Regions from separate parts of the Aeromonas sp. 130281 genome, predicted to be linked through region 1. Evidence: predicted binding sites of a transcription regulator. Region 1 holds the regulator's gene; the other holds the start of a gene.
The links. Region 1 encodes NrdR, which represses ribonucleotide reductase genes. Its sites were predicted from a motif close to CACNNTATANNGTG; they were not measured.

Region 1 (7,989 bases):
AATAGAAGATGGCAAAGACGGCGACAATCACGAACAGCATCAGATGATCCATGGAATTCCCCCTTGTGGTGAGAGAGGCAAATGCAGGGCTCTGGTGCGACCCTGTGCGCCAAAGGGCCCTGCCGTTGCCAGCCGATGGCCGCTCGCCAGGCTTCGCAGCCCCTGTGCCGTCTAAAGATGTTATCTGTTAGTAAATGCTATATCCATGATCTGGCTCTGGTTTTTGCCCTCCATAGGGGAGGATTCAGGGGGCGGGTCAGACAGGATTGCCGGGCGCCCCAGGAGGGGCCGAGCCGACGGAAGGGGCGCCGGCCCCGCGAGAGGCAAGGGGAAAGAGGGGCGTCCGGCTTCGAAAATTGCGACGTATTTTACATTTTATAAACAAGTTTTTGGGTGGTTGGACTGTCTCTTTGATCCAGCTCACGTTACAATGCGCGGGCCCACTTCACCTATCGCGCAAACGATTTTCAGGAGATAAACGGATGTTGAAACGTGACATGACCATCGCCGGCTATGATCCAGAGCTGTGGCAGGCCATCACAGACGAAACCCGTCGTCAGGAAGAACATATCGAGCTGATCGCGTCTGAGAACTACACCAGCCCCCGCGTCATGGAAGCCCAGGGCTCCCAGTTGACCAACAAGTACGCCGAAGGCTATCCGGCCAAGCGTTACTACGGCGGTTGCGAGTACGTCGACGTGGTCGAAACCCTGGCCATCGAGCGCGCCAAGGAACTGTTTGGTGCCACCTATGCCAACGTGCAGCCGCACTCCGGCTCCCAGGCCAACAGCGCCGTCTACATGGCCCTGCTGCAGCCGGGCGACACCGTGCTGGGCATGAACCTGGCCCACGGTGGTCACCTGACCCACGGCTCCCCGGTGAACTTCTCCGGCAAGCTGTACAACATCATCCCCTACGGCATCGATGAGTCCGGCAAGATCGACTATGACGAGATGGAGCGCCTGGCGGTCGAGCACAAGCCGAAGATGATGATAGGTGGCTTCTCCGCCTACTCCGGCATCGTCGACTGGGCCCGCATGCGCGAAATCGCCGACAAGATCGGTGCTTACCTGTTCGTCGACATGGCCCACGTGGCCGGTCTGATTGCCGCTGGCGTCTACCCGAACCCGGTGCCCCACGCCCACGTGGTCACCTCCACCACCCACAAGACCCTGGCCGGTCCGCGCGGTGGTCTGATCCTCTCCGCCGCCGACGACGAAGATCTGTACAAGAAGCTGAACTCCGCCGTCTTCCCGGGTGGTCAGGGCGGCCCGCTGATGCACGTCATCGCCGGCAAGGCCGTGGCCTTCAAGGAAGCGCTGGAGCCCGAGTTCAAGACCTATCAGGCCCAGGTCGTCAAGAACGCCAAGGCCATGGCAGCTACCTTTATCGAGCGCGGTTACAAGATCGTCTCCGGCGGTACCGACAACCACCTGATGCTGGTTGACCTCATCGGCCGCGAGCTGACCGGTAAGGACGCCGACGCCGCACTGGGCAAGGCCAACATCACCGTCAACAAGAACTCCGTGCCGAACGACCCGCGCTCTCCGTTCGTCACATCCGGCGTGCGGATCGGTACCCCGGCCATCACCCGCCGCGGTTTCAAGGAAGCCGAGTCCATCCAGTTGGCCAACTGGATCTGCGACGTGCTGGACAACCACGACAACGACGCCGTGCTGGCCACCGTTCGCGAGAAGGTGCTGGATATCTGCCGCCGTTTCCCGGTTTATGCCTGATACGCCAGAGACTCTGGTATAAAAACAATGCCACCCCAGGGTGGCATTGTTGTTTCTGCTCCGGCCTTGCCATAGGGCTGTACTCATCGACCGACAGAGGAGGCACCATGCCAAATCAGACCGCGCTCAGTGATGAGGAACTCATCTCTGCCCTCCGCGCCCAGTATCATTTTCGCCCCAGCCCCGAGGGCCTGCTGGCCTGGGATGTACGCCGTCTGGTGCGGCTGAGCCGCGGGTTGCCGGTGCGCGCTGTGCCACTCTCGCAGCTCGCGGAGCTCGATAGCGAGCACTGGTACGGGCATGGCAGCGTGAAACCCACGGTGCGCAGCATAGTAGAACACTGCCAGCTGATGCAGGCCGCCGATCTCGCCTATCCCATCATTCTGGACAGTGCGGGGCGGGTGATGGATGGCATGCACAGGGTGGGCAAGGCGCTGATGCAGGGCCATACCCATATCGATGCGGTGCAATTCGAGCTAGATCCGGCCCCCGACTATGTGGATTGCGATCCGGATCTGTTGCCCTACGACGACTGAATCGGCGCCATTTCTGCCCCAATGCCACCCACAGGTGGCATTGTTTTTTCTGGGCTTTTACCGGCTTTGGATGGCCGTGCTACACTGGCCGGCCAAGATCCTGACCCCGCGGGGCAGGTGCCTTTTCCGTTAACGCCGGAGGTCCGATGCATTGCCCTTTCTGTAGTGCGGTTGATACCAAGGTGATCGATTCCCGTCTGGTGGCAGAAGGCCATCAGGTGCGCCGCCGTCGTGAATGCCTGCTCTGCCATGAGCGCTTCACCACCTTCGAGATGGCCGAGCTGGTGATGCCCCGTGTCATCAAGTCCAATGGCTCCCGCGAGCCCTTCAATGAAGACAAGCTGCGGGCCGGCATACTGCGGGCCCTGGAGAAGCGGCCGGTGAGCATGGAGGCCATCGAAAAGGGGGTCAATCACATCAAATCCCGGCTGCGTGCCACCGGCGAGCGCGAAGTCGCGTCCCAGCTGGTGGGCAACCTGGTGATGGATGAACTCAAGAGCCTGGACAAGGTGGCCTATATCCGCTTCGCCTCCGTCTATCGCAGCTTCGAGGACATCCGCGAGTTCGGCGAAGAGATCGCCAAGCTGGAGAAGTGAAGAGGGTCGGGTGAGCAAAGCAATATCCGCTTCACCCCTCTCTACCTCAGGACTCGAGGACATCCGCCTTGTTTGTAACAAGAAGCGGTGAAGAGATCGCCAAGCTGGAGAAATAAGCCAGCCACCCACGGATTGCGTTAGCACCCCTATTTTCTCGCGTTGAACGGGAGCCCAGATGTTTAGTCAAGATGATTACCAATGGATGAGCCGGGCCCTCGAGCTGGCCCGTCGCGGCCGTTACACCACGGCCCCCAATCCCTGTGTGGGCGCCGTGCTGGTGAAGGCCGGCGTGGTGGTGGGGGAGGGCTGGCACCAGCGTGCCGGTGAACCCCATGCCGAGGTCTATGCCCTGCATGCCGCCGGGGAAGAGGCTCGCGGCGCCACCGCCTATGTGACCCTGGAGCCCTGCTCCCATCACGGTCGCACCCCTCCCTGTGCCGAGGCGCTGATCAAGGCCGGGGTGACCCGGGTGGTCGCCGCCATGGTGGATCCCAATCCCCAGGTGGGGGGACGCGGCCTGCGCATGCTCTCCGAGGCGGGCATCAAGACCGACTTCGGCCTGCTCAGCGCCGAGGCCGAGGCCCTGAACCCCGGTTTCTTCAAGCGGATGCGCACCGCCTTCCCGCAGGTGACGGTCAAGCTCGGCGCCAGCCTCGACGGTCGCACCGCCATGGCGAGCGGCGAGAGCCAGTGGATCACCTCCCCGGAGGCGCGCCGGGACGTGCAGCGGCTGCGTGCCCGCCACGATGCGGTGCTCTCCAGCGCCGAGACGGTGCTGGCCGACGGCGCCTCCCTCAATGTGCGCTGGGACGAGCTGCCGGCCTCGGTCAAGGCCAGCTATCCCAGGGAGGCCCTGCGCCAGCCGCTGCGGGTCATCGTCGATTCCCAGAACCGGCTGACCCCGGACCTGCCCCTGTTCCAGAGCGAGAGCCCTGTGCTGCTGGCCCGTCACAAGGTCGACGGGGAGTGGCCTGCGTGGGTGCAACAGCTGGAAGTGCCGCTGCTGGATGGCAAGCTGGATCTGGTCAGCCTGTTCATGTTGCTGGCCAAGCAAAACGTCAACTCGGTGCTGGTCGAGGCGGGGCCACGGCTGTGTGGCGCTCTACTGGATAAGGGGTTGGTGGATGAGCTGGTGCTCTATCAGGCGCCCAAACTGATGGGTGACGAGGGGCGTGGCCTGTTCCATCTGCCCGGTCTGACCCGGCTGTTCCAGGCCCCCAAGCTCGCCATCAAGGATGTGCGCATGGTGGGGCCGGATATTCGCATTACCGCCAAAATAGCCTGATTTATCAATGTTCAAGGGGGCATGATCAGCCCCCGTCATCAGCAAGGTGATCTGCATGTTTACCGGAATTATCGAAGCGGTGGGAACCCTGGCCGAGCTGCGCCGTCAGGGCGATGACATGGCCCTCACCGTCCACGCACCAGGTCTGGATTTTAGCGACGTTAAGCTGGGCGACTCCATCGCCACCAACGGCGTCTGCCTCACCGTGGTGGCGCTGGGCGACAAGAGTTATACCGCCGACGTGTCGCTTGAGACGCTCTCTCGCACCGGCTTTGCCGAGGCCAAGGTAGGGGATCCGGTGAACCTCGAGAAGGCGCTGATGCCGAGCTCCCGCCTCGGCGGCCACCTGGTCTCGGGCCACGTGGATGGCATCGGCGAGGTGAAGAGCAAGTCCAGCAGCGGCCGCGCCATCGAGTACTGGATCGAGGCGCCAAAGGAACTTTCTCGCTACATCGCCGAGAAGGGGTCCATTGCGGTGGATGGCATCAGCCTGACGGTCAACGCCGTGCAGGGGGATCTCTTTCGCCTGACCATAGTGCCCCACACCGCCCAGGAGACCACCATAGCCCGCTGGAAACCGGGCCACAGGGTGAACCTGGAGGTGGATCAGATCGCCCGCTATCTGGAGCGGCTGATGCAGGGCAGGGCGCAGGAGCAGGGCGGATCCAGCCTGACCCTGGAGACCTTGGCCCGATCCGGGTTTATCTGACAGGCAGGGGAGCGGGCAAAACACGGTTCTGTGATCCCGCTCCGATTGAAATGGGGCCCCGTGCCCCCATCTAGCACACAATGATGCAGTATCAAGCCGAGCCGGCAGGCTCAATTCCCCAAGCATGTTGATGGAGTAGCCCATGGCGCTGAGCACAACCCAGGAAATCATTGCCGATATCAAGGCGGGCAAGATGGTGATCCTGATGGATGACGAAGACAGGGAGAACGAAGGGGACCTCATCATGGCCGCTTCCTGTGTCCGTCCGGAGGATATCAACTTCATGGCCCGTTACGGCCGTGGCCTCATCTGCCTGACCCTGACCCGGGATCGCTGCAAGCAGCTGGCGCTGCCGCTGATGGTGGACAGGAACAATGCCCAGTTCTCCACCGCCTTCACCGTGACCATAGAAGCGGCCGAAGGGGTGACCACGGGCATCTCCGCCGCCGATCGCGCCGTGACCGTCCAGGCCGCCGTCGCACCGAACGCCAAGGCCGCCGATCTGGTGCAGCCCGGCCACATCTTCCCGCTGATGGCGCAGGATGGCGGCGTGCTGACCCGTGCCGGCCACACCGAGGCGGGCTGCGATCTGGCCCGTCTGGCCGGTTACGAGGCGGCCTCTGTCATCGTCGAGATCCTCAACGAGGATGGCACCATGGCGCGTCGTCCCGATCTCGAAATCTTCGCCGAGCAGCACGGCATCAAGCTGGGCACCATCGCGGATCTCATCGAGTACCGCAACCAGCACGAGACCACGGTGGAGAAGGTAGCCGAGTGCAAGCTGCCCACCGAGTTCGGGGAGTTTGATCTCGTCACCTTCCGCGACACCATAGACAACCAGGTGCACTTCGCCCTCAAGAAAGGCGAGGTGAAAGCCGACCAGCCGACCCTGGTACGGGTCCATCTGCACGACGTGCTGAGCGATCTGCTGCTGACGGATCGCCACAGCGCCCGCAGCTGGCCGCTGCCCAAATCCATGGCCCGCATCGCCGACGAGGGCGGTGTGCTGGTGATCCTGGGGGCGGAAGCCCAGGGCGCCGAGCTGCTTGCCCGGGTCAAGGGCTTTGAAGCCGCCGACAAGGGACTGGCACCGGAAGGGGCCAAGTGGCAGGGCACCTCGCGCCGGGTCGGTGTGGGCTCCCAGATCCTCAAGGCATTGGGGGTCGGCAAGATGCGCCTCTTGAGCTCGCCGAAGAAATACCATGCTCTCGGCGGCTTCGGCCTCGAGGTGGTGGAGTACGTCGGCGAGTAAGCGCCCTGGTGCTCGCTTGACGACATACCATGCTCGCCAGTGGCTTCGGCCTCGAGGTGGTGGAGTACGTCGGCGAGTAAGCGCCCTGGTGCTCGCTTGACGACATACCATGCTCGCCAGGGGCTTCGGCCTCGAGGTGGTGGAGTGCGTCGGCGAGCAAGCCCCTGACGGGTTGAATGACTATCCTGGCCGCTCGTTGCGGCCATGGTTTTTTGTCGCGGCTCTGTTGTGCTAGAATGCGTGCACTTTTGGCCCCGGCCCCTATTGATTGCACAGAGACAGGATTTCCAATGAAGATTATCGAAGGGAATATCGCCGCTCCCGAGGCGCGTGTTGCTATTGTCGTTGCCCGTTTCAACAGCTTCATCAATGACAGTCTGGTGAACGGTGCGGTCGACGTACTGAAGCGTCAAGGCCAGGTCCAAGACAGCAATCTCACCCTGGTGCGCGTGCCGGGTGCCGTCGAAATTCCCCTGGCAGCCAAGAAGCTGGCCAAGAGCGGTCAATACGACGCCATAGTTGCGCTCGGTACCGTCATCCGTGGCGGCACCTATCACTTCGAACTGGTGGCGAGCGAGAACGGCAAGGGGCTGGCCCAGGTGATGATGGAGTATGAGATTCCCGTCGCCTTCGGCGTACTGACCACTGAAAACATTGAACAAGCCATCGAGCGCGCCGGTACCAAGGCGGGTAACAAGGGTGCAGAGGCTGCACTGAGTGCGCTCGAAATGATCAACGTCCTGAAACAGCTGGACGTGTAACGAGGAGAAGTACATTGAAACCGTCCGAGCGCCGTAAGGCCCGCCATTGCGCCACCCAGGCCATCTACCAGTGGCAGATGACCCAGGCCAACGTGGGCGACATCGAAGAGCAGTTCAAGATCGATCAGGACACCAAGGGTGTAGACCTGAGCTATTTCCGCGATCTGCTGTTCGGGGTAGCGGTCCACTGCAACGAGCTGGACAAGGTGTTCTCGCCTTTCCTCTCCCGTCCGCTGGAAGAAGTGGACATGGTGGACAAGGCGATCCTGCGTCTGGCGACCTACGAGCTGACCCGTCGTGATGATGTGCCGCCGCGCGTGGTGATCAACGAAGCGATCGAGCTGGCCAAAGCCTTCGCCGCCGATGACAGCCACAAGTTTGTCAACGGTGTACTGGACAAGGTGATCAAGACGCTGACCAAGCGTTGATCCTGACGTCCATCAGCATTAAGAGAGGAGCCAGCCTAACCGCTGGCTTTTTACTGTATGGGTGAATTTGAGCTGATTGAGAAGTACTTCAAGGTCCCCCACGCCCGCAAGGACGTGGTGATGGGCCCAGGGGATGACTGCGCCCTGCTGACCCTGCCCGCCGATACCATGCTGGCGGTGAGCACCGATACCCTGGTGAGCGGCGTGCACTTCTTCCCGGACATGGATCCGGTGGATCTGGGCTACAAGGCGCTGGCGGTCAACCTCTCCGATCTCGCCGCCATGGGGGCCGAGCCGCGCTGGGTCTCCCTGGCGCTGACCCTGCCTGCCGTCAACGAGGCCTGGGTCGCGGGCTTTGCGGAAGGGTTCCTCGAGCTCGCCGAATATTACAATGTGGCCCTGGTGGGGGGGGACATGACCCGCGGGCCACTCTCCATCACCGTCTCGGTGAAGGGATCCGTGCCGACCGGTCGTGCCCTGATGCGCAGCGGCGCCAGGGTGGGGGACGGCATCTATGTCACCGGCACCCTGGGGGATGCGGCCCTGGCCCTCTCCCATCTGCTGGGCAAGCGCACCCTCAACGAGAACCAGCTGGCGGCCGTGCTGCCCAGGCTCGATCATCCCCATCCCCGCATCCTGGCCGGTCAGGCCTTGCGCGGGCTGGCGAGCAGCGCGCTGGATCTCTC
Region 2 (7,989 bases), 1.3 Mb from region 1:
CTCGGCAATGCGCTGCAGGCCGACCACGGTCTCGTCTTCACCGGTACGGATCAGACGGACACCGCCGGTGTTACGGCCGATGACGCTCACCTCGGCAACACGGGTACGCACCAGGGTGCCGCCGTTGGTGATCAGCATGATCTGGTCGGTATCCTCGACCTGGATCGCATCGATCACCTTGCCGTTGCGCTCGTCCACCTTGATGGAGCGAACGCCCTGGGTACCACGGCTCTTGGTCGGGTACTCGTCCAGTGCGGTGCGCTTGCCGTAACCGTTCTCGGTGGCGGTGAGGATGGCACCTTCACCGCGCGGCACGATGAGGGAAACCACCTTGTCACCGGCGCCCAGCTTGATGCCGCGCACACCGGCGGCGGTACGACCCATGGGACGCACGCCCTTGAAGGTACCCTTGTTCTCGGTGCCTTCAGTGCCTTCGCCGTTATCGCTGCCATCCTCGTCGTTGCCGGCGTCGTCGTCGGTCTCGACGTCATCGCTGGCATCCGCATCGGCTGCATCGGCGCGGCCGCTACCTTCATTGAAGCGAACCACCTTGCCCGCATCGGAGAAGAGCATGATCTCGTTGCTGCCGTCGGTGATGTCCACCCCGATCAACTCATCACCCTCCTTGAGGTTGATGGCGCGAATACCGGAGGAGAGCGGACGGCTGAAGTCGGACAGGCTGGTCTTCTTCACGGTACCGTTGGCGGTGGCGAAGAAGACATACTTCTCGGCATCATACTCCTTCACCGGCAGGATGGCGGTGATGCGCTCACCCTCGTCCAGCGGCAGCAGGTTGATGATGGGACGACCACGGGCGCCACGGGACGCTTCCGGCAGCTGATAGACCTTGAGCCAGTAGACCTTGCCACGGGTGGAGAAGCACAGAATGGTGTCGTGGGTGTTGGCCACCAGCAGACGCTCCACAAAGTCCTCTTCCTTGATCCGGGTGGCCGACTTGCCACGACCACCGCGGCGCTGGGCCTCGTAGTCGGAGAGCGGCTGATACTTCACATAGCCCTGGTGAGACAGGGTGACGACCACGTCTTCCGGGGTGATCAGATCTTCGATGTTGATCTCGGCACTGGACATGCTGATCTCGGTGCGACGCTCGTCGCCATACTGCTCGCGCACGGCCAGCAGTTCATCGCGGATCACTTCCATCAGGCGTTCCGGGCTTGCCAGGATGAACAGCAGCTCGGCGATGAGATCCAGCAGAGATTGGTACTCTTCCAGGATCTTCTCGTGCTCGAGGCCGGTCAGCTTGTGCAGACGCAGGTCAAGGATCGCCTGGGCCTGGATCTCGGTCAGGAAGTACTGCCCTTCACGGATGCCGAACTCCGGCTCCAGCCACTCCGGCCGTGCCGCGTCGTCGCCCGCTTTCTCCAGCATGGCGGCCACGTTGCCGAGTTCCCAGCCCTTGGCAACCAGGCCCGCTTTCGCATCCGCCGGGGTCGCACTGTGGCGAATGAGCTCGATGATGGGGTCGATGTTGGCCAGCGCCACCGCCAGACCTTCCAGGATGTGCGCCCGATCCCGCGCCTTGCGCAGCTCGAACACGGTCCGGCGGGTCACCACCTCGCGGCGGTGCAGCAGGAAGGCATCCAGGATCTCTTTGAGGTTCATCACCTTGGGCTGGTTGTTATCGAGCGCCACCATGTTGATGCCGAACGTGGTCTGCATCTGGGTGTGCTTGTAGAGATTGTTCAACACAATCTCGCCGGACTCGCCGCGCTTGATCTCGATAACGATGCGCATGCCGTCTTTATCAGACTCATCGCGCAGGGCACTGATGCCCTCGACCTTCTTCTCTTTGACCAGCTCGGCGATCTTCTCGATCAGCCGCGCCTTGTTCACCTGATAGGGGATCTCGTGAACGATGATGGTCTCGCGACCGCTCTTCTCGTCCACTTCCACCTCAGCCTTGGCCCGCACATAGACGGAGCCGCGACCGGTCCGGTAGGCCTGCACTATGCCGGAGCGCCCGTTGATGATGCCGCCGGTGGGGAAATCCGGGCCGGTGACATAGGTCATCAGCTCGTCAATGGTGAGGGCGCCATTCTCGATCAACGCCAGACAGCCGTTGACTATCTCGGTGAGGTTATGAGGAGGAATGTTGGTCGCCATGCCCACCGCGATACCGGAGGAACCGTTGATCAACAGGGTGGGTACCTTGGTGGGCATGACAGCCGGGATCATCTCGGTGCCGTCGTAGTTCGGCACCCAGTCCACGGTCTCTTTGTCCAGATCGGCCAGCAACTCGTGGGAGATGCGCGCCATCCGCACTTCGGTGTAACGCATGGCCGCAGCGTTGTCGCCATCGACCGAGCCGAAGTTGCCCTGTCCATCGACCAGCATGTAACGCATGGAGAAATCCTGCGCCATCCGGACAATGGTGTCATACACAGCAATATCGCCGTGCGGGTGATATTTACCGATTACGTCACCGACCACACGGGCCGATTTTTTATAGGGCTTGTTCCAGTCGTTCCCCAACTCGTTCATAGCAAACAGAACGCGGCGGTGAACCGGTTTCAAGCCATCACGCACATCCGGCAGAGCTCGTCCTACGATCACGCTCATGGCGTAATCCAGATAGGAACTCTTGAGCTCTTCTTCGATGTTGACCGGCGTGATCTCTCTGGCCAGATCGCTCATAGAAAGCCTTAATCCCTAATTAGTTGTTCTTTGGCTTAAACAGCGCGACATGGTAACACACTGAGCCAAATACCTTAAGCCACAAATCCGGGTAACACGTCGGGCTGGTGTGCCCAAGTCCGTCCGTTATAATGCCCGCCAGGACAATAGATTGCGCGCGCCCTGCCCGCTGCGCGCCCTGCCACAGGATCATCAAAAAATGAATAGTGATGCCAATGTCGATCTGACAGAAATCGCCAAATTTGAAGCCATCGCCTCCCGCTGGTGGGACATGGAGGGCGAGTTCAAGCCCCTGCACCAGATCAACCCGGTGCGCCTTGACTGGATCACCGACAAGAGCGGCGGCCTGTTTGGCAAGCGCGTGCTCGACATCGGCTGCGGCGGCGGCATCCTCTCCGAGAGCATGGCCCGCCGGGGTGCTCGCGTGACCGGCATCGACATGGGCAAGGAGCCCCTCGGGGTCGCCCGCCTGCACGCCCTGGAGCAGGGTGTGGAGCTCGAATACCGCCAGATCACCGCCGAAGCTCATGCCGCCGAGGCCCCGGGTCAGTATGATGTGGTCACCTGCATGGAGATGCTGGAGCATGTGCCGGATCCCGCCTCCGTGCTGCGGGCCATCGCCACCCTGGTGCGACCGGGGGGCAAGGTGTATGTCTCCACCATCAACCGCAACCCGAAAGCCTACCTGATGATGATCCTGGGGGCCGAGTACCTGCTGAAGATGGTGCCCAAGGGCACCCATGATCACAAGAAGTTCATCACTCCCGCCGAGTTGTGCCGCATGGGTGAAGCCGCGGGCCTCTTGGTGCGGGACATGAGCGGGGTGCACTACGCGCCGCTCTCCAACAGCTTCAAGCTCGGCAGGAACGTCGACGTCAACTACATGGTGGCCTTCGTGCGCCCGGAGTCAGTCTGATGAGCACCGACAAGGCGCCCCTGCGCTGCGTGCTGTTCGATCTGGACGGCACCCTGCTCGACACGGCCCCGGATCTCGGCGCCGCCGTCAACCATGTGCTGGTGAGCGAAGGCTTTGCCCCGCTGCCCGAGGCCATCATCCGCCAGACCACCTCCCACGGGGCCCTCGGGCTGCTCAAGGCGGGCCTGGGGGAGGATCTGCTGGAAGAGCTGGGGGCCACGCGCCTTCGCAACGCCCTGCTCGCCCATTACGCCGCCAACCTCTGCGTCGGTACCCGTCCCTATGAAGGGATGCTGGATCTCATCGAATGGCTCGATAAGAAGAAGCTGCCCTGGGGCATAGTCACCAACAAGCCGGGCTTTCTCACCGAGCCGCTGCTGGCCGCCCTGCCCGAGCTTGCCAGCTGCGGCGTCACCGTCAGTGCCGACACCCTGCCGGTACGCAAGCCAGACCCCGCCCCCATGTTCTTTGCCTGCGAGCGGCTCGGGGTCGAGGCGAGCCACTGCCTTTATGTAGGGGATCACGTGCGCGACATCGAGGCGGGGCGCAACGCCGGCATGCTTACCGCGGTGGCGGGCTGGGGCTATCTGAGCGATGACGAGGATACCGCCGACTGGGGCGCCGACCTGCACTTTGATACGGTACAGGCCCTGCACCACTGGCTGCGTTACGAGCTGACCTGAGCCAAACCAGCATTGCACTGCATAAACGGTATAAGTGGACCATCGGGGTGCGGATCTGCAGTTCGATGCCGTACGAGGCAGGCCCTGCACCACTGGCTGCGCTACGAGCTGACCTGAGTCAGCCCTGTTCCGCATGACGTTATAGATGGATCATCCGGGCAGCTTTAACGCCAAAGGGTTCCCAGATGAGCACGACGTTCACTCACCGGGCCGCACATTGGCAATGACAAGGGGCGCAGATGTGCCCCTTGTTTTGAGAGGATGACAAGTGCGCGCCTGCGGGGACAGGACAGCTTTTGACCCTGGCTGCACAAGGGATAACCAGGCTGAATTTGCTAGTAAAAACACCCCCTTTTCGCAAGCAAAAAAAGTTATTTAAATTTTCCATCTTCGATCATCGGACTTGCATTTGCCGGATCGGACGGATGAAAACCCACTCACTGTGAGCAGTCACTAACTCGAACCCGAACACCCACAATTTATCCACAGCTAATGCGTTATCCACAGATTGCAATGCTGTGCCGACCTCACTATCTTGTAGTTCGAATTTAAAATAACACTATATCTTGTGATTCATGGCGCACTTCGCCCCCAGGCCACCCTCAAGAAGGGAACCCTGGATGCTGGGCGCCATGGTTTTTCGGGAATCAACTAAAGGTCATCAGCCAATGAACTTGTTTGTGACGAAGCGTAACGGCCACAAAGAACCCATCGATCTGGATAAAATTCACCGCGTGCTCGACTGGGCCGCCGAGAAGCTCGACAACGTGTCGGTCTCCCAGGTGGAGCTCAAGTCCCACATCCAGTTCTATGACGGTATCCGTACCGCCGACATCCACGAAACCGTCATCAAGGCCGCTGCTGACCTGATCTCCGAACAGAGCCCGGATTACCAGTACATGGCCGCCCGCCTGGCCATCTTCCACCTGCGCAAGAAGGCCTACGGCCAGTTCGAGCCGCCCCACCTCTACCAGCACGTCGCCCGTCTGGTGGACATGGGCAAGTACGACAAGCACCTGCTGACCGACTATACCCAGGCCGAATTCGAGGAGCTCAACGCCCACCTCGACCACTGGCGTGACATGGACTTCTCCTACGCGGCGGTCAAGCAGCTGGAAGGCAAGTACCTGGTGCAGAACCGCGTCACCGGCGAAATTTACGAGAGCCCGCAGTTCCTCTACATCCTGGTGGCGGCCTGCCTCTTCTCCAAGTATCCGAAAGATACCCGTCTGGACTACATCAAGCGTTTCTACGATGCGGTCTCGACCTTCAAGATCTCCCTGCCGACCCCGATCATGAGCGGCGTGCGCACCCCGACCCGTCAGTTCAGCTCCTGCGTGCTGATCGAGTGCGATGACAGCCTGGATTCCATCAATGCCACCGCCAGCGCCATCGTCCGTTATGTCTCCCAGCGCGCCGGCATCGGCATCAACGCCGGACGCATCCGTGGTCTGGGCAGCCCCATCCGTGGCGGCGAAGCCTTCCACACCGGCTGCATCCCCTTCTACAAGTACTTCCAGACTGCCGTGAAGTGCTGCTCCCAGGGCGGTGTGCGCGGCGGTGCGGCCACCCTCTTCTACCCCCTGTGGCACACCGAGGTGGAGAGCCTGCTGGTACTGAAGAACAACCGCGGCGTGGAAGAGAACCGGGTCCGTCACATGGACTACGGGGTGCAGATCAACAAGCTGATGTACCAGCGTCTCATCAAGGGCGGCGACATCACATTGTTCTCCCCGTCCGATGCACCTGGCCTGTACGACGCCTTCTTCGCGGATCAGGACAAGTTCGAGCAGCTCTACGTCAAGTACGAGCAGGATCCGTCCATTCGCAAGAAGACCCTCAAGGCGGTGGATCTCTTCTCCCTGATGATGCAGGAGCGCGCCGGCACCGGTCGCATCTACATCCAGAACGTGGATCACTGCAACACCCACAGCCCGTTCGATCCGGCCGTGGCCCCGGTGCGCCAGTCCAACCTCTGCCTCGAGATTGCGCTGCCCACCAAGCCGCTCAACAACGTGGATGACGAAGAGGGCGAGATCGCCCTGTGCACCCTGTCTGCCTTCAACCTGGGTGCCATCGAGAAGCTGGAAGACCTGGAAGAGATGGCGGATCTGGCCGTGCGCGCCCTGGATGCCCTGCTCGACTATCAGGACTACCCCCTCAAGGCCGCGATGAAGGGCAGCATGAACCGCCGCACCTTGGGGATAGGCGTCATCAACTACGCCTACTACCTGGCCAAGAACGGTGCCCGCTACTCCGATGGTTCCGGTCTGGCCCTGACTCACCGCACCTTCGAGGCGATCCAGTACTACCTGTTGAAGGCGTCCGTGCAGCTGGCCCGCGAGTTCGGCCCCTGCCCGGCCTTCAACGAGACCACCTACGCCCAGGGGATCCTGCCCATAGATACCTATAAAAAGGATCTGGATGTGCTGTGCAACGAGCCGCTGCACCTGGACTGGGAAAGCCTGCGTGAAGAGATCAAGACAGTGGGACTGCGCAACTCCACCCTGACCGCCCTGATGCCAAGCGAGACCTCCAGCCAGATCTCCAACGCCACCAACGGCATAGAGCCGCCCCGTGGTCTGGTGTCGGTCAAGGCTTCCAAGGACGGCATCCTCAAGCAGGTGGTGCCCGAGTACCATCGCCTGAAGGATCAGTACGAACTGCTGTGGAAGCAGCCGAGCGTCGATGGCTACCTGCAGCTGGTCGGCATCATGCAGAAGTTTGTGGATCAGGCGATCTCCGCCAACACCAACTACGACCCGGCCCGTTTCGAAGGCAACAAGGTCCCGATGAAGCAGCTGCTCAAGGACTTGCTGACCGCCTACAAATACGGCCTCAAGACCCTCTACTATCACAACACCCGTGATGGTGCGGACGACGCCCAGACCGATCTGCAAGACGACGGTTGCGCCGGCGGGGCTTGTAAAATATAAGTCGCAGCACGATCTGATGAACCGGGCGGGAGCATGAAGCTCCCGCCCTCCTGTTTCCCCTCATTCAAGACATTCAAATCACCATGGCTTATTCAACTTTCTGCCAGACCCAGAACGACCAGCTCAAGGAGCCGATGTTCTTCGGCCAGTCGGTCAACGTGGCCCGTTATGATCAGCAAAAGCACGACATCTTCGAGCGGCTGATCGAGAAGCAACTCTCCTTCTTCTGGCGTCCGGAAGAGGTGGACGTGTCCCACGATCGCATCGACTACCAGGCCCTGCCGCCCCACGAGCAGCACATCTTCATCTCCAACCTGAAGTACCAGACCCTGCTGGACTCCATCCAGGGTCGCAGCCCGAACGTGGCGCTGCTGCCCCTGGTCTCCATCCCGGAGCTGGAGACCTGGATCGAGACCTGGGCCTTCTCCGAGACCATCCACTCTCGCTCCTACACCCACATCATTCGCAACATCGTCAACAACCCGGGACAGGTGTTCGACGACATCGTCACCAACGAGCAGATCCTGAAGCGCGCCGGCTCCATCAGCCACTTCTACGACGATCTGATCGAGGCAACCGCGCTCTATCACCTGCACGGTGAAGGGAGCCACAAGGTGGGCGGCCGCGAGGTGACCATCACCTTGCGCGAGCTGAAAAAGAAACTCTACCTTTGCCTGATGAGCGTCAACGCCCTGGAGGCGATCCGTTTCTATGTGAGCTTCGCCTGCTCCTTTGCCTTCGCCGAGCGCGAGCTGATGGAGGGCAACGCCAAGATCATCAAGATGATCGCCCGCGACGA

Region 2: the regulator NrdR is predicted to act here: its motif matches at 4,812-4,825, upstream of nrdA (class 1a ribonucleoside-diphosphate reductase subunit alpha).

The regions. Positions count from the first base shown of each region.
Region 1 covers NZ_JBWVQS010000001.1:1,366,507-1,374,495, reverse strand. The annotation lists gene AC1IN8_RS06210 (hypothetical protein) at 1-52, opposite strand, end outside; gene glyA (serine hydroxymethyltransferase) at 483-1,736, shown strand; gene AC1IN8_RS06200 (hypothetical protein) at 1,844-2,272, shown strand; gene nrdR (transcriptional regulator NrdR) at 2,419-2,868, shown strand; gene ribD (bifunctional diaminohydroxyphosphoribosylaminopyrimidine deaminase/5-amino-6-(5-phosphoribosylamino)uracil reductase RibD) at 3,044-4,153, shown strand; gene AC1IN8_RS06185 (riboflavin synthase) at 4,209-4,862, shown strand; gene ribBA (bifunctional 3,4-dihydroxy-2-butanone-4-phosphate synthase/GTP cyclohydrolase II) at 5,005-6,114, shown strand; gene ribH (6,7-dimethyl-8-ribityllumazine synthase) at 6,405-6,875, shown strand; gene nusB (transcription antitermination factor NusB) at 6,890-7,303, shown strand; gene thiL (thiamine-phosphate kinase) at 7,361-7,989, shown strand, end outside.
Region 2 covers NZ_JBWVQS010000001.1:50,732-58,720, reverse strand. The annotation lists gene gyrA (DNA topoisomerase (ATP-hydrolyzing) subunit A) at 1-2,655, opposite strand, end outside; gene ubiG (bifunctional 2-polyprenyl-6-hydroxyphenol methylase/3-demethylubiquinol 3-O-methyltransferase UbiG) at 2,855-3,571, shown strand; gene AC1IN8_RS00270 (HAD family hydrolase) at 3,571-4,254, shown strand; gene nrdA (class 1a ribonucleoside-diphosphate reductase subunit alpha) at 4,923-7,190, shown strand; gene nrdB (class Ia ribonucleoside-diphosphate reductase subunit beta) at 7,274-7,989, shown strand, end outside.